DNA from 3 places in the Arthrobacter sp. AG258 genome. Region 1 is predicted to be linked to each of the others. Evidence: riboswitches for the same ligand, from Rfam matches in the RefSeq annotation. Region 1 holds a riboswitch; each other region holds the start of a gene.
The links. A riboswitch is a leader RNA that binds a small molecule or an ion and turns the genes downstream of it on or off. The one in region 1 is predicted to bind S-adenosylmethionine.

Region 1 (5,786 bases):
CGAAGCCCGAGAGCCCGACGACGGCAGCGAAGTCCGTGGGACGCTGCCGCAGGAGGGTGGTGGCCATGGCCATGCCCATGGAGAAGCCCAGCAGGGAGACGGAGGGGTGGCCTTCCCTGATGGTGTCGATCCATTCCTGGACGTAGGCCGACGCCGCCTTGACCCGGTCCAGGGAGTAGTCGATGGACGCCGTCAACGGGAACCAGGTGAAGCCCGGGCCCATGGCGATCGGCGCCCGGACGGATGCCACCGCAAAGTCCCCCGGAAGCATCCCGGCAAGGCTGAACAGGTCCTGCTCGTTGGCGCCATAGCCATGGAGCAGCACCAGCAGCGGTTTGCCGGCACGCTGGTCTTCGGGGTGGGACCACAGGACAACGGGAGCGGGAAATACTTCGGCGTCAGTCATGGTTTCCATTCTTACAGTTACCCGAAAGTAACAACCTACGTTGGCGTAGCCATTGAAGCGGAAGGCAGGATAGGACAGTGACTGACGCAAGTGCCATCCAGACCCCGTCCGTGCACCCCGGTTCCCACCCCTGGAGCCGGTACGTGGCGATGGGCGATTCCTTTACCGAGGGCATCGGCGACCCCGAGCCCGCAAGCCCCGGAGGCCACCGCGGCTGGGCCGACCGGGTGGCCGAAGAACTGGGCCGCACCAAGCCGGACTTCGCCTACGCCAACCTCGCCGTCAGGGGCCGGCTCCTGCAGCAGATCGTGGACCAGCAGCTGGCCCCGGCCCTGGCCCTGAAGCCGGACCTGGTCACCTTGTCAGCAGGCGGCAACGACCTCATCCGCCCGGGCGGCGACCCCGACGCACTGGCCGAAAAGCTCGATTCCGTGGTCCAGATCCTGTCCATGGGCGGCGCCACCGTGGTCCTGTTCAACGGTCCGGACACAGGCTCCTCGGTCCTGGGCAGGATCCGGAGCAAGGTGGCCATTTATAACGAGAACCTGCGGACTGTCGCGGCCCGGCACGACGCCGTCATCGCCGACATGTGGTCCCTCCGGCAACTGAGCGATCCGCAGATGTGGGACCAGGACAGGCTGCACTTCTCCCCCTTGGGGCACCACACCATCGCGGCCATGGTGCTGGACTCGCTTAACGTTGAACATTCGCTGGAACCCCTCCAGCCCAAGGATCTGCCGCCCCGGACCTGGCGCGAGGCAAGGACCGGGGACTTGGTGTGGGCGCGCGAATACTTCGTGCCCTGGGTCCTGCGCCGGCTCCGGCACCAGTCCTCCGGTGACGGCGTCACGGCGAAACGGCCGACGCCGGGTCCCGTCTTTGGCCCGGGCGTTCCGTTGGGGTCCGGCGAGGGTCCGCTGGGAACCTCGGAACCCAGCCGCCGGTAGGACCGCACGGGGTTACGCTGGAGGGACAACCTTTGAGAGGCGCGGCACCGTGAGCAGCTTGTTTTTGTGGATCATCATCCTGTCCTTCGTTGTCCCCATGGCCATGCGGATGTACCGGCGGTCCATGGCACGGCGGGACCGGGACCAAGGCTTGCCGGGCCAGTACCCTGACCAGTTTCCGGGACAGTACGGGCCGGGCGGGTTCCCCGGGTCCGGCCGGTTTCCCGGGTCCGCGGGGCCGCAGAGCAACCAGCCCCGCGACGGCTACACCCAGCAGGACTACTACTCCGGCGGCTTCCGCCAGCCCCGCCCGGCCAATGAATCACACCCACAGCCCTACCAGTACGGGCAGCGCCCCATGCCGGACCCCCGCTACGGCGCGCCCCAGGAACCGCCGTTCCAGCAGTTCCCGGGCCAGCAGTTCCCGGGCCAGCAGGGTATGGGCCAGCAGGGTATGGGCCAGCAGTTCCCCGGCCAGCAACAGGGTACCGGCCACACGCCGGCCGGCCCGCCTCCAGGCCCGGCCGTTCCCCCGCCGGGAGCGCCCCAGGGATTCCGTGCCCGGAAGCTCGCAGAACTGGACCAGCAGTACAGCAACGGCGAAATGTCCATGGAGGACTACATGAAGCGCCGCAGCGACATCATGAACGGCTGAGTCCCAGCCGCCGCCACGCCTCAAGCCCGGAAGAGCCGCCTGACCACCTGCCCGGACGGCAGCGCATCCAGGCCTTCATTAACGTCCGCCAGCGGCCGGGTATCGGTGTGCAGCAGTTCCACCGGAAGCCTGCCTTCCCGCCAGTAGCCCAGGTACGCCGGGATGTCTCGGCGGGGAACTGCGTCGCCCATGTAGGAGCCGAGGAGCCGTTTGCCCGCGCCTGCGAACTGCAGTGCGGGAACGGACAGTTCAGCAGACGGATGGGGCAGTCCCACCGAGACAACCGCGCCGCCCCGCGTCACCAGATCAAGGCACGCTGCGATCACGCCGGCCGAGCCGACTGCTTCGACGGCCACATCCACCCCGTCACCGGCAGCCTCGGCCACAAGACGGGCCGCATCCGCAGGCGTTCCCACCGCCGTGGCACCGGCGTCCAGGGCCAATGGGTGCTTGCCCGGATTCGGATCGATGGCAATCACTCCGGCGGCCCCGGCGAGGCGGGCCGCCATGACGGCCGATAAGCCTACTGCGCCGATGCCGAAGACAGCCACGGACTGTCCCGGACTGACGCCTGCCGTATTGAGCACGGCCCCCATTCCGGTGAGCACGGCGCAACCGAACATCGCCGCGACGGTGTCCGGGACGTCGTCGTCAATCACCACCACCGACTCCCGCGCCACCACGGCGTAATCCGCAAACGCCGAGACGCCCAAATGGTGGTTGATGCGCTCCCCCGCCGGCGTGCGCAGCAAGGCCGGCCCATGCAACAGGTCACCGGAGCCGTTGACCTCCGCAGCGCGGTGGCAAAGCGCGGGCCTCCCGGCCCGGCAGGCCCGGCAGTGGCCGCAACTGGGCACGAAAACGAGCACCACGTGGTCTCCCACGGACACATCGGCTACCCCGTCGCCCACGGACACCACCCGCCCCACCGCCTCGTGGCCCAATGCCATCGGAAGCGGCCGGACCCTGGAGCCGTCCACCACGGACAGGTCCGAATGGCACAGGCTCGAATACGTGATGGCAACCCCAAGCTCACCGGCGCGCGGCTGCGGTTGGTCCAGTTCCTGCACGACCAATGGTTTCGCGTCAGCGTAGGCGGGCTTTCCCGGTGCGGCGGGAACGGTCGAATACAGGACGGCTGCCTTCATGACACGATCATGCCGTACTTCCACCCCGGGCCTGCTGCACTGTGGCACCGCGGCGTCCACCGGCAGCGTGCACCGGAAGCACCGCAGGGCAGCAGCCGGCCGCTGCCGGGACGGGCGCAGCTAGGCCAGGAACGTCGTCCGGAGCTGGTTCCCCAGCTGTCCGATCTCGGTCAGGAAGCCGTCATGGCCTATCGGTGCCGAGATCATATGCACGTCAACCTCACCCGGCAGGGCCTGGGCCAATTCGCGGGACTGGGACGGGAAGTAGAGCCGGTCGGAGTCCACGGCGGCAACGAAGAACCGGGCGGTGGCGGATGCCAGGGTCTCGGCCAGCGGCCCGCGGCCACGGCAGACATCGTGGCTCATCAACGCCTCGGTGAGGGCGATATAGCTGTTGGCGTCGAACCGGCGGACGAGCTTCCTGCCCTGGTGGTCCAGATAGCTTTCCACCTGGTAGCGTCCGCGGTTTGCCAGCAGTCCGCCGTGCAGGGGCGACTCGGGGGCCTGGGGTTCCCGGCCGAAGCGCCCTTCCAGTTCCGCGGCGGACCGGTACGTGATGTGGGCGATCCGCCGTGCCAGGGCCAGGCCGTCTTCCGGACACGGTCCGCCGTAGTAGTCGCCGCCGTTGAAGTTCGGATCCTGGCGGATGGCCAGGGTCTGGGCCTGGGCGAAAGCGATCTGTTCAGCCGTGCTGGCAGCGCCGACCGAGATGACGGCGCAGCGCTGCACCCGGTCAGGGTAGGTCACCGCCCACTCCAGGGCGCGGGCACCCCCCATGGAACCGCCAAGGACGGCGTACCAGCTCCCGATGCCCAGCTGGTCCGCCAGCCGGGCCTCGGCAACAGTGCTGTCCCGCAGGGTGACCAGGGGGAAGCGTGAGCCCCAGGGTGCTCCGTCGGGGGCGGCCGACGACGGGCCCGTGGACCCGTAGCAGCCGCCCACAATGTTGACGGACACCACGAAGAACCTGTCCGTATCGACGGGCGCCCCAGGACCGGCCAGCTGTTCCCACCAGCCCTCTTCGTCGGTGTCGCCCCGGGTCACGTGGGTGCTGCCCGTCAGGGCGTGCTCGATCAGGATGGCGTTGCTGCCGTCCGCGTTCAGCGTGCCCCAGGTTTCGTACGCCAGGGTGACATCCGGCAGGTAGCCGCCGCCCTCGAGCTCGAGTCCTCCAATGGAGGCGTAGCGGACAACTCCGTGTTCGGGAATGGTGGTACGGGCGACGGTAACCGTCATGGCAAGACCTCTTCTACGCGCTTGCCTGCCGTCATTTGACCGGCAGGCCAGGTCTTCACCCGGGGCACCCCACCGCGGAAGGAGGGTTGCCGGCCAGCAAGCCGGGGCTGTCACTGGCACTCATGACCTGGTTCGAGTGTACGAAACACCCCCCGGTCCAGGCCAAGAGTGTGACTGGTTGTGACTTCCCGGCGCTGCCGGCCGGCAGCGCCCCGGCGTGCCGGCGGTCAGGCGTCGGCGCCGCCCTTGGCCGCGCGGAAACCGGCCTCCAAGTCGGCCAGGATGTCGTCGATGTGCTCCAAGCCAACCGACAAGCGGACCAGCCCCGGATTGACGCCGGCCACCACCTGCTGCTCGGGCGAGAGCTGGCTGTGGGTGGTCGACGCCGGGTGGATGACAAGCGAACGGACGTCGCCGATGTTGGCGACGTGCGAGTGCAGTTCCAGGGCGTCGACGAAGCGCTTGCCCGCCTCCGCGCCCCCGGCCAGGTTGAAAGCGACGACGGCGCCGGTCCCCTTGGGCCCGTACTTGCGGCCCCGTTCGTACCAGGGGCTGGACGGCAGCCCCGCGTAGGCGACCGATTCGACGTCGTCCCTTCCCTCCAGCCAGCGCGCCACCTCCGTGGCGTTGGAAACGTGCCGTTCCACCCGCAGGCTCAGCGTTTCCAGGCCCTGCGAAATCAGGAAGGCGTTGAAGGGCGAAACCGCCGAGCCAAGGTCGCGCAGCAACTGGACACGGGCTTTGAGGATGTAGGAAAGGTTGGCGCCCAGTGCGCCGCCCTCGCCAAGGTCCCGGGCGTAGACCAGCCCGTTGTAGGTGGGATCCGGGGTGTTGAAACCGGGGAACCGGTCGGGGTCCTTGCCGAAATCGAACTTGCCGGAGTCGACGATGACGCCGGCAATCGCCGAGCCATGACCGCCCAGGTACTTGGTGGCGGAGTGGATCACGATGTCCGCACCCCACTCCAGCGGCCGGATCAGGTAGGGAGTGGACAGGGTGTTGTCCACGATCAGGGGAACGCCGGCGTCGTGGGCCACCTGGGAGATGCCTTCGATGTCCAAGACGTCCTGGCGCGGGTTGGATACCACCTCGCCAAAGAACAGTTTGGTGTTGGGCTGAACGGCATTCCGCCACTGGTCCAGGTTGTCCGGATCTTCCACGAAGGTGACCGCGATGCCGAACTTCTTCAGGGTGTGGGCGAACAGGTTGTAGGTGCCGCCGTACAGGCTGGGGCTGGCCACGATGTGGTCCCTGGCCTCGGCGATATTCAGGACGGCGAAGGTCTCCGCGGCCTGCCCCGAGCTCAGCAGCAAAGCGGCCAGGCCACCTTCGAGGCTGGCGATCCGCTGCTCCACCGCGTCCTGGGTGGGGTTGCCGATGCGGGTGTAGATCGG
Region 2 (5,786 bases), on a different contig from region 1:
GGCTCTCCGTGGAAGCCACCGCCGGTTTCTACACGGTCCAGGCGCCTCCCGCGGACACCAGGGACCGTTCCTTCGTCCTCACCGAACGGGGGGACACCGTTACCGAGAATGCGATCATGGCGGCGGCCCACCGGCCGGGAACAACCGTGATCCGCAACGCCAGCCCCAACTACATGGTACAGGACCTCTGCTTCTACCTGCAGATGCTCGGGGTGGCCATCGAGGGCGTGGGAACCACCACGCTCCGGATCACCGGCCGGCCCGTGATCGACGCCGAGATCGAGTATTTCCCGTCCGAGGACCCGATTGAGGCCATGAGCCTGATTACGGCCGGCATCGTCACCAATTCCGAGGTCACGGTCCGCCGGGTACCCATCGAATTCATGGAAATCGAGTTGGCCACCCTGGGCCAGATGGGGCAGAAGCTCGAAATCTCCGGCGAATACATGGCCCGCAACGGGCGCACCCGGCTGGTGGACGTGACTACCAAACCGTCGGAGCTGCGCGCGCCCGAGGACAAGATCCACCCCATGCCGTTCCCCGGGCTGAACATCGACAACCTGCCTTTCTTTGCCGTGATCGCCGCGAACGCCCACGGGCAGACCATGATCCACGACTGGGTGTACGAAAACCGTGCCATCTACCTGACGGAGCTGAACCGGCTCGGTGCACAGGTGCAGCTGCTGGACCCGCACCGGATCTACGTCAACGGACCCACCAAGTGGCGTGCCGCGGAGGTGGGCTGCCCGCCGGCGCTCCGCCCCGCTGCATGCCTGCTGCTGGCCATGCTCGCCGCACGGGGCGTCTCCGAGCTGCGCAACATCTACGTGATCGAACGCGGCTACGAGGACCTGGCGGAACGCCTCAACACCATCGGCGCCAAGGTGGAGTACTTCCAGGACTAGGCGTTCATGCTTCGTCATGATCAGCAGCTGCGCCCGGAATTTCCTGGCCCTGACGCAGAATGTTCGTATGCGTACTTTCGGCGTCGAGGAAGAACTCCTGATTGTTGATCCGGAGTCCGGGGAGCCGCTTGCCCTGGCGGACGCCCTCCTCGCCGGACACCGTGTCGCTGCGGACGATCTCCCGGTGGACCCGGACCTCCACCACTCCGGGAAGCAGGCGGATCACGACGACGAGATGGGCCTCAGTGCCGAGCTGAAGCTTGAGCAGATCGAGACGCAGACAAAGCCCTGCCTGGAGTCCGAGGCCCTGCTCGAGCAGATCAGGGCCGGCCGCGCCATGGCCAATCAGGCGGCCGCCAAGAACGGAGCCAGGGTGGCTGCGCTGGCCACGTCTCCGCTGGCATCCGCCAGCCACACCACGCCGGACCCTCGCTACGCCAGGATGCTGGAGCGCTTTGGCCTCACGGCGCAGGAACAGCTGACCTGCGGTTTCCACGTGCACACCTACATCGAATCGCCGGAAGAGGGCGTGGCGGTCCTGGACCGGATCCGCGACAAGCTGGCGGTGCTGACGGCGTTGAGCGCCAACTCGCCGTACTGGAACGGCGTCCCCACCGGGTTCGAAAGCTACCGTACCCAGGCCTGGAACCGGTGGCCGACGTCCGGCCCGGCCGCGATCTACGGGACGTACCCCGCCTACCGGAGGGTGGTCACCCGGCTGCTGGACACCGGCGTGATGCTCGATGAAGGGATGCTGTATTTCGACGCGCGGCTCTCCCGCAACCACCCCACCGTGGAGGTGCGGGTGGCGGACGTCTGCCTCCGCGCCGAGGATGCAGCCTTGATCGCCGTGCTGGTCCGCGCCCTGGTGGAATCGGCCGGCAGGGAATGGCGCGAGGGGGTGGACCCGGCGCCCGTGCCCACTGTCCTGCTGCGGATGGCCTCCTGGCAGGCCAGCAGTTCGGGACTCGGCGGCGAGCTCCTGGACTTTGGGAACTTCCGTCCGGCCCCGGCCGCGGACGTAGCCCGTTCCCTGGTGGATTACCTGGCGCCTGTCCTTCAGGAACAGGGCGAACTGGCCATGGCCCGCCAGGGCGTGGAGCACATCATCGCCCGCGGGACAGGGGCCGCTGAGCAGCGCCGGGCCCGCGACAGGGCGCTGGCCGGACCGCCTCCCGAGGATATGGGCTTCGGTGCAGTGGTCCGGCACGCCGTAGACGCCACCATGCGCGGCGCCCTGGATCTTTCCGGCGTGGAAGACACCCCGGAACTGCTGCGGGTCCGCCAGGCCTGACGCCTTATATCTGCTTCAGGGCCTGTTCCAGGTCGCGGATGAGGTCGTCCGCGTCCTCGAGCCCCACGGAGAGCCGGACCACGCCGTCGCTCAAGCCAATGGCGGCCCGCCCCTCCGGCCCCATGGCGCGGTGCGTGGTGGTGGCGGGGTGGGTGATCAGGGACTTCGAATCGCCCAGGTTGTTGGAGATGTCGATGATCCGCAGCCCGTCCAACAGGGCGAAGGCCGCCTCCTTGCCGGAGCGCCCGCCCGAGGGCGCCAGCTCAAGGGTGAGGACCGTGCCGCCGGCGCTCATCTGCTTCGCCGCCAGCTCATACTGCGGGTGCGATGTCAGCAGCGGGTACTTCACCCAGCTCACGGCAGGCTGCTCCTCGAGCCACTCAGCGAGCCGCAGGGCGGTGGCCGAGGAGTGCCGGACGCGCAGGCTCATGGTTTCCAGGCCCTTGGTCAGGACCCAGGCGTTGAACGCCGAAAGCGCCGGACCTGTGTGGCGCATCAGCTGCTTCACCGGGCCGTCGATGAACTCCTTGGTGCCCAGGATGGCACCGCCCAGGACCCGGCCCTGCCCGTCGATGTGCTTGGTGCCGGAGTACACGATGACGTCCGCGCCCAGGTCCCCGCAGCGCTGCAGCAGGGGAGTGGCGAAGACATTGTCCGCAACTACCGTGGCGCCGGCGGCATGGGCCAGTTCGCTCACCGCGGCGATGTCCACGATTTCCTGCATCGGGTTGGACGGGGATTCGAAGAAGACGGCGGTGGTGGGCTTGGACAGGGCCTCGCGCCACTGGTCCAGGTCCGGGCCATCGACGAAGACCGTTTCCACTCCCCACCGCGGCAGGATCTCGTTCAGGATCACGAAACATGACCCGAACAGTGAGCGGGCGGCCACCACGCGGTCACCGGCTGCAAGCAGCGCGCCCAGGGCCGTGAACACCGCGGACATGCCCGACGCCGTCGCGAAGCAGGCCTCGGTGCCTTCCAGCAGCCTGAGCCGTTCCTGGAAGGTGGCCACGGACGGGTTGCCGTAGCGCGAGTACACAAAGCGCTCGTCCTCGCCGGTGAAGGCGCGTTCGGCCGCGGCCGCGGATTCGTAGACGAACCCGGAATTCAGGAAGACGGCCTCTGAGGTTTCCTGGAAGTTGGTGCGGTCCAGCCCGCCGCGGACAGCCTGGGTGTCGGGGCTCCAGCCGGGGGCATCTTGATTGAAAGTCACTTAGTTCTTTCCGAGGTTGGTGGGCAGGCCGCGGTTCTTCCAGCCGTTGACGGTCCGTTCGCCGTAGCGGTCAGGTTCCCCCTCGAAGCCCTCCAGGACGTTGTAGGAAGTGAAGCCGGCCTGGGTGGCCGCCACGGCCGCGGCGATGGATCGCTGGCCCGAACGGCAAAGGAACACGAGCTCAGCGCCCGGGTCCTCAGGCGCCTGCTCCTTGAGGTCCTTCACGAAATCGGGGTTGGGGATGCCGCCGGGGAAGGTCCACTGGATGAAGAGCGGATCGTTGTCCGTTGCCTTGGTATCCGGAATGCCAATGTGGGCCCATTCGCCCTCGGTGCGGACGTCCACCAGGATGGCGCCCTGCTCCAGCTTGGCCCACGCTTCCTGCGGCGTCAGGTCTCCCGCGTAGCTCATGCGTGGCCCTCGCCGTCGAACTCGCCTTCCAGGTCGTCAACGGCCGTGGCCACCGCGGCGTCAGCCGACGCGATGGCGGCCGGGAGGACAACGGCCTGGGCCACGATGACGCTGCTGCCGTTGAAAGTGGCCGCCGGGCTGCCGTGCAGGACGTAACCGTCCGCAAGCGCAGCCGAGATCCGCTCACAGAAGGAGCGGTCGTCCGGGCCCGTAATCAGGCGGTAGGACAATTTTTCGTCAGGGGCGGGTGCGTCAGACACGACGGATCTCCTTCTTTCACGCTTGCAGCTCGAATCGGTCGATATGCCAAGTATTCACCTGAGGCACCCCGCCGCGAGAGGAGGGTTGCCGACCGGCCAGTCAGGGCTTAGCACCGGTACTCATTACTCCCCAAAAACGTAACACCTGCGCCGCCAAGCCGCACGGCCGCCGTCGTCATGTTCCGTAATTGAGAGCCCGCGACCACCGCGTCACGGGAACGCGGCAAGGCGGCCGGACCGATAAAGTTTCTACCGGGGGCGCCGCCCTGCCGTCACAGTGGGAGTACCGGGGGGTCTTGCCAGCATGCGAGCAGCAACATCGCACCACCAGGCCGGCCGTCGTCGTGCCCGTCACCGTTCCCCCGGGGCGTTCCTGGCCGCCGCCGTCGTCGTGCTCCTGGCGCTGCTGGCGCCCGCCGGTGCTGCGCAGGCGGCCTCCGCGGTACCGGACCAAGGCAAGCCGTGGCTGGGTGCCGTCCTTGAATGGGGCGAGGATACCGCCGCTGGATTCTCCGACCGGCTGGGTGCGAGCCCGGCCGTGTTTGGCCACGACATCGGCCTGCCGTTCCGCGACTCGGACCGGAACAACATCGAGGGGTTCCTGCAGCAGGCCTCGGCCAAGGGCGCCCACGCCATGCTCACCGTGAAGCCCACGGTGCCGCTGGACCAGATCGGCGCCTCCGAAGCGGAAGCCTTCGCCGGCAAGGTCCGCGACCTGGCCTCCGGGTTCAAGGGCCGGCTGTTGATCCGGTTTGCGCCGGACATGAACTCGAGCTGGGTGGCCTGGGGGCAGCAGCCGGCCGCCTACCGGGAGGCCTTCAAGGCGGTCGCGGCAGCGGTCAAAAAGGACGACGGCGGCCGGGCCGCCATGGTCTGGGCGCCGTACCTGGGCAAGGACTACCCCTTTGACCGGAGCAGGAATGCCCCGCAGCCTGGAAGTGACGGCTTCGCCCTCCTGGACACCAACGGCGACGGCGCCTGGAACGGCTCCGACGCCGCCTACGCCCCCTACTATCCGGGGGACGACGCCGTGGACTGGGTGGGCCTGACTGCCTACCATGACGACACTGCCGGCGCCGCTGCCGTTAACACCGTGCCGCGTGCCGGTGAACTCCAGGAGATGCTGACCGGCGCGGGCAGCGAGAACTTCTACAGTGCCTACGCGGAGGTCCGCAGGAAGCCGCTACTGCTCCAGACGTCGGCGTTCTACAGCCCTGCCGCGGGCGGACCGCCGGAGGCGGATATCAAGACGGCCTGGTGGGACCAGGTGGTGGGTACCGCCACCTCGCCGGCTTTCGCCAGGACGGCGGCGGTGGTGTGGGACGAGCGCACCAGCACCCGGGATACCGGCGTGGCCAGCATCGACTGGCTGCTCACCGGAAATCCCGCCATCGCCAAAGCTGCGCTGGACCGGCTGAAGTCCTCTGCTGTGGTCACCGGGCCGGTCACCGATGTGGCCGCGGACGGATCGTATGTCCGGGCCAACACCCTGTCCGGGGCAGCGGTCTGGACCGTGGCCGTGGCGATGGCCATCCTCCTGGCGGCGCTGTGGCAGATTCCCCGCCGGGTCAACGCCGCCACCGCATGGAGCTACCAGGAGCCGGGAAACAGGGACTCGCGCGTGGATCTGCTGCGCGGGATGGCCATTGTCTTCGTGGTGGTCAACCACCTGGGCCTGGTCTCGCTGTTCCAGCTGCTCACCC
Region 3 (5,786 bases), on a different contig from region 1:
CTGCAGCCACCACCGCTGCGCCGAGGAGCAACAGGCCGCCGCCGGCCAACAGCCCCTGCACTACCGCTGCCCCGGTATTGGCCAACGGTGCGGGCGGCCGCTGGCCGGACGGGACCACGGCGTGGTCGTTCCCGGCAGCGGTGACCCCAATACCCAGCGTCAGCGCGGTGTCCGGCGGGTCCTGCGAATCCGCGGGCCGGGACAAGACAAATCGAAGGTAGGGCGAGGATCCGATGCGCAGATCACGCAAGGGAACCAGCACATCCTGGCGATGTTCAACGAGCGTTACCGGCGCTATCCGCGGCGTGGAGCCGATGGGGCAACGCAGGTCCCCGCCCAAGCCGCTGCTTCCCTGCCACGGGACATCGCATTCGTCCACGGACACAACGTAGGTGTCCGTACCGGCGATCTCACCGTCGGCGGTGACCTGCAGGGTGGACTCGCCGCTGGGCTGGTCCAGCGAAATGCCTATTTGCCAACTGAACGATTCCCCCGCTGACAGCACCGGCAGTGTCAGTGGATAGACCGACGAGGAAAGCGACAGGAAGCCGGCCGCCCCCGTCTCCGGTACCGGAATCAGCTGCTCGTCCGCCACGGCTGCGCCAGGCGCAGCGCCCACCAGCAAAACCGCGACAACCCCCGCGGCCCGTACGACGTCCCTGGTGCTGGGTCCCGCCATGTCATCTACGACCTTACTGTTGTGGTTTCGCCCCGGTGGCGCAGATCTCTGCCTGGACCGCGGCCCGGCGCCGCGGCCAGTAGGCCCACGTGACCAGTGCTGCCACCGCCAGGGTTGCCGCGCCCAGGAACTCCGGCCCCCGGGAGGCCATGATCCAGGTTCCCAACCCGGGAACCGTGAAGAGCACCTTCTGCGCCGTGGCCACCTCGTAGGGCAACGGATCATCCGAAGTGTTGGCGTCGCCGCGGAGCCTTAGCGACGCTGTGGCCCCCTCCACACTGGGCGGGTAAACTGCCACCACGCGGTGGGTCACCAGGGCGGTCGCCGCCTCCCGGCGGACCGACACGACGTCGCCCGGGACGAGATCCTTGGCGGTGACCTGCACGGTCAGGGACAGCGCACCGACTGGATAGAGCGGCTCCATCGATCCCGTACGGAAGACGACGAAGGACGCCTTGAAGAAGAAGCCCAGGACCAGGACAAGGATGCACGCCAGCCCCAACAGGGCAACGACGGTGAGCAAAGCTTCGCGGAATCCCCTGGCCACACGGAGGGCAGCCGGCCGGGCCCGGGGATCGGACGCCAACCCGGGCTTGCGCCGGGACGCTGTCTGCCTCATCGGAGGGGTTATGGCAGGCCCACTGTGCTTGAGAACTTCCAGAGCGGGACGGTCTTCTGCCCCTGCAGGGATGACGGGGCATCCGTGGGAAGGGTCAGAGCGAAGCAGATATCCACCGCGGTGCCAGGGGTGGCGTTGTCACCCCTGGGCAGGCTGATATTGGTCGCGGCTCCGGGGACAGAGATGGTGTTGAGGGTTGAGCCCGCAGGAATAATATTTGCGTTCTGCACGGGACCGAATCCTGCAGCGTTGCATGACGAACTCGGCACACCCTGCTTGGCTTCGTATCTCAGTGCCGAATAGAGCTGGGACGTGTTGGTGACCCCGTCTATGGGAAGGGACTGCTCCGCCTCGGTCAAGCTGGCTACCAGGGCTTCGGATCCGGCCACCGCCCGCAGCTGCATCGGTGCGTAAACGGTGCTGCCCGGCACCAGGTTGTCCGCATTGACGCTGAAGGTCAACGCCCCGCCGTTCCGGTCCGGCTGGTCACTCCATGCTGCTGTTCCACCGGTGCCTGTCCACGTGTTTTGCTGCATCTGGTACACCTTGGTCCCCGGGCCACCGCCGTTGTCGCTCTGGCCGAAGACCCACTCGTTGTCCGTCCACGCCGCGAGAGTGAAGGCCGCGCCGATCCCCAAGACAAGGCCGCCGGCAAGAATAGCGCGGACTTTATTAGCCTTTTGCGAGCGCGGCTTAGCGCTGGCTGATCCAACCATGATTCCCCCAAATTATTATTAAACCCCGAACGGTAAGACCGGGACACGGGTATGGGGGATTATCGGTATTTCCCCCAAAAGACCGATGTTTCTAGATCACCATCACTTACTAATTAAAGTCAAGTCGGTGTATTAAATGTTATCAAGTACCGCTTTCTCTCGGCGGAATCGTGCGGACGAGCTCCGACTGACGCTGCCGCGCCACAATATGAAACCGATTTGCCCCGCCGCCACGCTGTCGCTTTAGGTAAGAGTGGACCATCCGGAGCGGCTGAGAGACCTGGCTCAATGACGCCGCAGCAACCACGGTCCGGCAGGAAAGCTGCCGGCCGAAGGTGCTACTGCCAGGACCGATGGAAGGAAGATTCCAGCATGCCCCTCAACACCGACCATATTCGCGCCACCCACGCCGGGTCCCTGCCTCGCACCGATGAACTCATCGCAGCCAACACCGCAAAGGAATCCGACGGGATCACGCCGGCGTTCCTGGAGCTCCTGGAAGACTCCGTTGTGGGCGTGGTCCAGTGCCAGAAGGACCTGGGCATCGATATCCCCAACGACGGCGAGTACGGGCATACGATGTCCAACTCCGTAGACTACGGGGCCTGGTGGAACTACTCCTTCGCCCGGCTCGGCGGCCTGGAGCCGACCACCGTGGACCGGTGGGCTGAAGCCGAAGTCCGGCGGTCGTCCCCCGGAAACGTTGTCCTGACGTCCTTCCCCGACCGGCGGGACCGGCAGGCGTTCAATGAGGCGTACAGCGATCCCTCCTCCGGGATCTTGGCGCACCGGAAGAGCGTGTCCCAACCCAAGATCGCCGGGCCCCTGACATATACCGGCCATGACCTGGTGGCCTCGGACATCAAGAACCTGAAGACCGGGCTCGCCGCGGCAGGCCTCAGCGAAGGATTCGTGGCGTCCCTCTCCCCCGGTTCCTGCGCCCGCGTCGCCAATGAGTACTACAAGAACGATGAGGAGCTCGTCTACGCCTGCGCCGATGCGATGCGCGAGGAATACAAAGCCATCATCGACGCCGGCCTGACGGTCCAGCTCGACGATCCGTCCCTGGCCGAGAGCTGGGACCAGATCAACCCGGAGCCGTCCCTGGAGGACTACCTGAAGTTCATCCAGCTGCGCGTCGAGGCCACCAACTGGGCCTTGCGGGACCTTCCGCAGGAACAGGTCCGGCTGCACGTTTGCTGGGGCTCCTGGCATGGTCCGCACACAACGGATATCCCCTTCGCGGACATTATCGGCTCAGTGCTGCAGGTCAACGCCGGCGCGTACTCCTTCGAGGCGGCCAATGTCCGCCACGAGCACGAATGGCGTGTTTGGGAAGACACCACCCTTCCTGAGGGCAAAGTCATCATCCCCGGCGTCGTCTCCCACGCCACCAATGTGGTGGAGCACCCGGACCTGGTGGCGGACCGGATTGTCCGCTTCGCCAAGCTGGTGGGACGCGAGAACGTCATCGCGTCCACCGACTGCGGCCTGGGCGGCCGGGTGCATCCGCAGATCGCCTTCGCCAAGCTGGAGGCTCTTGGCGAGGGCGCCCGCCGCGCCACCAAGCGCCTCTGGTAGTCATCCGCCCCTTCCGGGAATGACCGCCGGTCCACTGCGCCATGAATCAGGTGCGCTGGACCGGCGTTTCGTTTCCCCGGGCTTGGTAAACTGGCAAAGGCCGACCCGGAATCGGCCCACCCCAACTAACCACCGTTGATGAGCTGCGCCACCGTGCGCCCATTTTCGGCGGTGGACGCAACATCAATCCCCGCAGGAGAACCAGCCCTTCATGACCGCACTGGCCCCCGAAACATTCCACGAACAGCTCATGAGCCGCCGTTACGAGCCCAGCGTTGCCGCTGTCAACGAGCTGTGCGATTCCCTGCAGGAAGCGAAGCCCGGAACCGTGGTGCCCTACGTGGACCCCATGCACGATGTTGAGGAATGCCGCATCATCAGCCTGTACTCCAATATTGGCGAGATGGACCAGTCCGGTTTCATCACTGCCGGTGACCAGGACGCCGCGACCCGCATGCTGGGCATCCAGTGGAAGCTGGGCCTGCGCCCGGAATTCGTGATGCCCTGGAACGTCCACCCGTGGCACGTCCCGGGGGAGGCCAACGGAAAATTCACCCCGGACCAGGTGCAGGCAGGTTTGAAGCCGCTGCTGAAGTTCCTCGCCCTGGTCCCCCGCGCCTCCGTGATCGTGGCGCACGGCACGGAGGCAAACCGCCTGGCCAACCTGCTGCTGAAGACCGAAGTCCCGCTGCTGTGGCGCCGCGGCCTCAAGACCTACAAGGTCCGCTCCCTGAGTGGCCGCGCCTTCGCAGGTTCACCGGCCCGCCAGGAGGAGTTCCTCGCGGACATGCACACGGCGTACGCCGATGCCATGGCACGCACCGGCATCGCCCACCACGCCTAGGGTTTCGACGCGGCTCAACCACCGCCGACGGCAGGTCACCTTCGCTGGGAAGGTGACCTGCCGTCGTCGTAATTATTCGTATCTAGCCCTCGATGGCTGCCTTCGCCGCGGGATCGGAGTCGTTCAGGAACTTCTCGATCCGCTCGGGCTCGTCCGCTTCCCCAATCGCCGACGAAGCCCTGCCCAGCGAGTAGAGCGCACGGAGGAACCCGCGGTTTGGCTCGTGCTCCCACGGGATGGGCCCGACGCCGCGCCAACCGTTGCGGCGCAGCGCGTCCAGTCCGCGGTGGTAGCCCACCCGGGCGTACGCGTAGGAGTCGATGGTCCGGCCCTCGGTCCACGCTTCCTCAGCCAGGATCGCCCACAACAGTGAGGACGTGGGGTGCTTTTCCACCAGGTCCAGCGCCTCGTGCCCGGCTTCCAGCTGCGCATTGACCTCGGTCTCGGCGGGCAGGAGCGTGGGCTCAGGTCCCATCAGGTTCTTGCGGAACTCATCCGACATCTAGAACGTCTTTCCGGCCGAACCGAGCTGCTTGGTGGCTTCCACCACGCGGGCCGCCAGGCCGGCTTCGGCGGAAGCGCCCCAGACGCGGGGGTCGTAGGTCTTCTTGTTGCCCACTTCGCCATCGACCTTCAGGACGCCGTCGTAGTTCTTGAACATGTGGTCGGCCACCGGGCGGGTGTAGGCGTACTGGGTGTCGGTGTCGATGTTCATCTTGATCACGCCGTAGGAGACGGCGTCGGCGATTTCCTGGTCCGAGGATCCGGAGCCGCCGTGGAACACGAGGTCGAACGGGTTGTCCTTGCCGATCTTCGCGCCCACCTGGGCCTGGATGTCCTTGAGGATCTCCGGGCGCAGCTTGACGCCGCCGGGCTTGTACACGCCGTGGACGTTGCCGAAGGTCAGTGCGGTGATGTAGCGGCCGTTTTCGCCGGCGCCCAGGGCGTCGATGGTGGCCAGGGCGTCCTCGACCGTGGTGTAGAGCTTGTCGTTGATGGCGTTTTCGACGCCGTCTTCCTCGCCGCCGACCGTGCCGATCTCCACCTCGAGGATCATCTTTGCGGCAGCCGTGCGCTGGAGCAGGTCGCGGGCAATGCGCAGGTTCTCCTGCAGGGTTTCGGCGGAGCCGTCCCACATGTGGGAGTTGAAGAGCGGGTTGCGGCCGGCCTTGACCTCGGCCTCGGAAGCCTCAAGCAGCGGCAGGACAAAGCCGTCCAGCTTGTCCTTGGGGCAGTGGTCCGTGTGCAGGGCGATGTTGACGTTGTAGTTCTTGGCAACTTCGCGGGCGAAGGCTGCGAAACCCAGGGAGCCGGCAACCATGTCCTTGGTGGACGCGCCGGACCAGT

Region 2: another riboswitch for S-adenosylmethionine. It lies ahead of DFO47_RS13190 (DUF1737 domain-containing protein); the one in region 1 lies ahead of DFO47_RS19175 (homoserine O-acetyltransferase).
Region 3: another riboswitch for S-adenosylmethionine. It lies ahead of DFO47_RS06750 (cobalamin-independent methionine synthase II family protein); the one in region 1 lies ahead of DFO47_RS19175 (homoserine O-acetyltransferase).

Annotation. Positions count from the first base shown of each region.
Region 1 covers NZ_SOBI01000010.1:165,732-171,517, forward strand. The annotation lists gene DFO47_RS19155 (phospholipase) at 1-406, opposite strand, end outside; gene DFO47_RS19160 (SGNH/GDSL hydrolase family protein) at 484-1,353, shown strand; gene DFO47_RS19165 (hypothetical protein) at 1,403-2,008, shown strand; gene DFO47_RS19170 (alcohol dehydrogenase catalytic domain-containing protein) at 2,029-3,156, opposite strand; gene DFO47_RS19175 (homoserine O-acetyltransferase) at 3,277-4,392, opposite strand; SAM riboswitch class IV at 4,405-4,520, opposite strand; gene DFO47_RS19180 (bifunctional o-acetylhomoserine/o-acetylserine sulfhydrylase) at 4,620-5,786, opposite strand, start outside.
Region 2 covers NZ_SOBI01000005.1:367,945-373,730, reverse strand. The annotation lists gene DFO47_RS13210 (UDP-N-acetylglucosamine 1-carboxyvinyltransferase) at 1-905, shown strand, start outside; gene DFO47_RS13205 (glutamate--cysteine ligase) at 973-2,199, shown strand; gene DFO47_RS13200 (O-succinylhomoserine sulfhydrylase) at 2,204-3,412, opposite strand; gene DFO47_RS13195 (rhodanese-like domain-containing protein) at 3,413-3,823, opposite strand; gene DFO47_RS13190 (DUF1737 domain-containing protein) at 3,820-4,083, opposite strand; SAM riboswitch class IV at 4,097-4,211, opposite strand; gene opgC (OpgC domain-containing protein) at 4,388-5,786, shown strand, end outside.
Region 3 covers NZ_SOBI01000003.1:91,828-97,613, forward strand. The annotation lists gene DFO47_RS06735 (hypothetical protein) at 1-679, opposite strand, end outside; gene DFO47_RS06740 (S26 family signal peptidase) at 693-1,298, opposite strand; gene DFO47_RS06745 (SipW-dependent-type signal peptide-containing protein) at 1,307-2,014, opposite strand; SAM riboswitch class I at 2,270-2,374, shown strand; gene DFO47_RS06750 (cobalamin-independent methionine synthase II family protein) at 2,387-3,595, shown strand; gene DFO47_RS06755 (uracil-DNA glycosylase) at 3,807-4,439, shown strand; gene DFO47_RS06760 (DUF3151 domain-containing protein) at 4,522-4,941, opposite strand; gene fbaA (class II fructose-bisphosphate aldolase) at 4,942-5,786, opposite strand, start outside.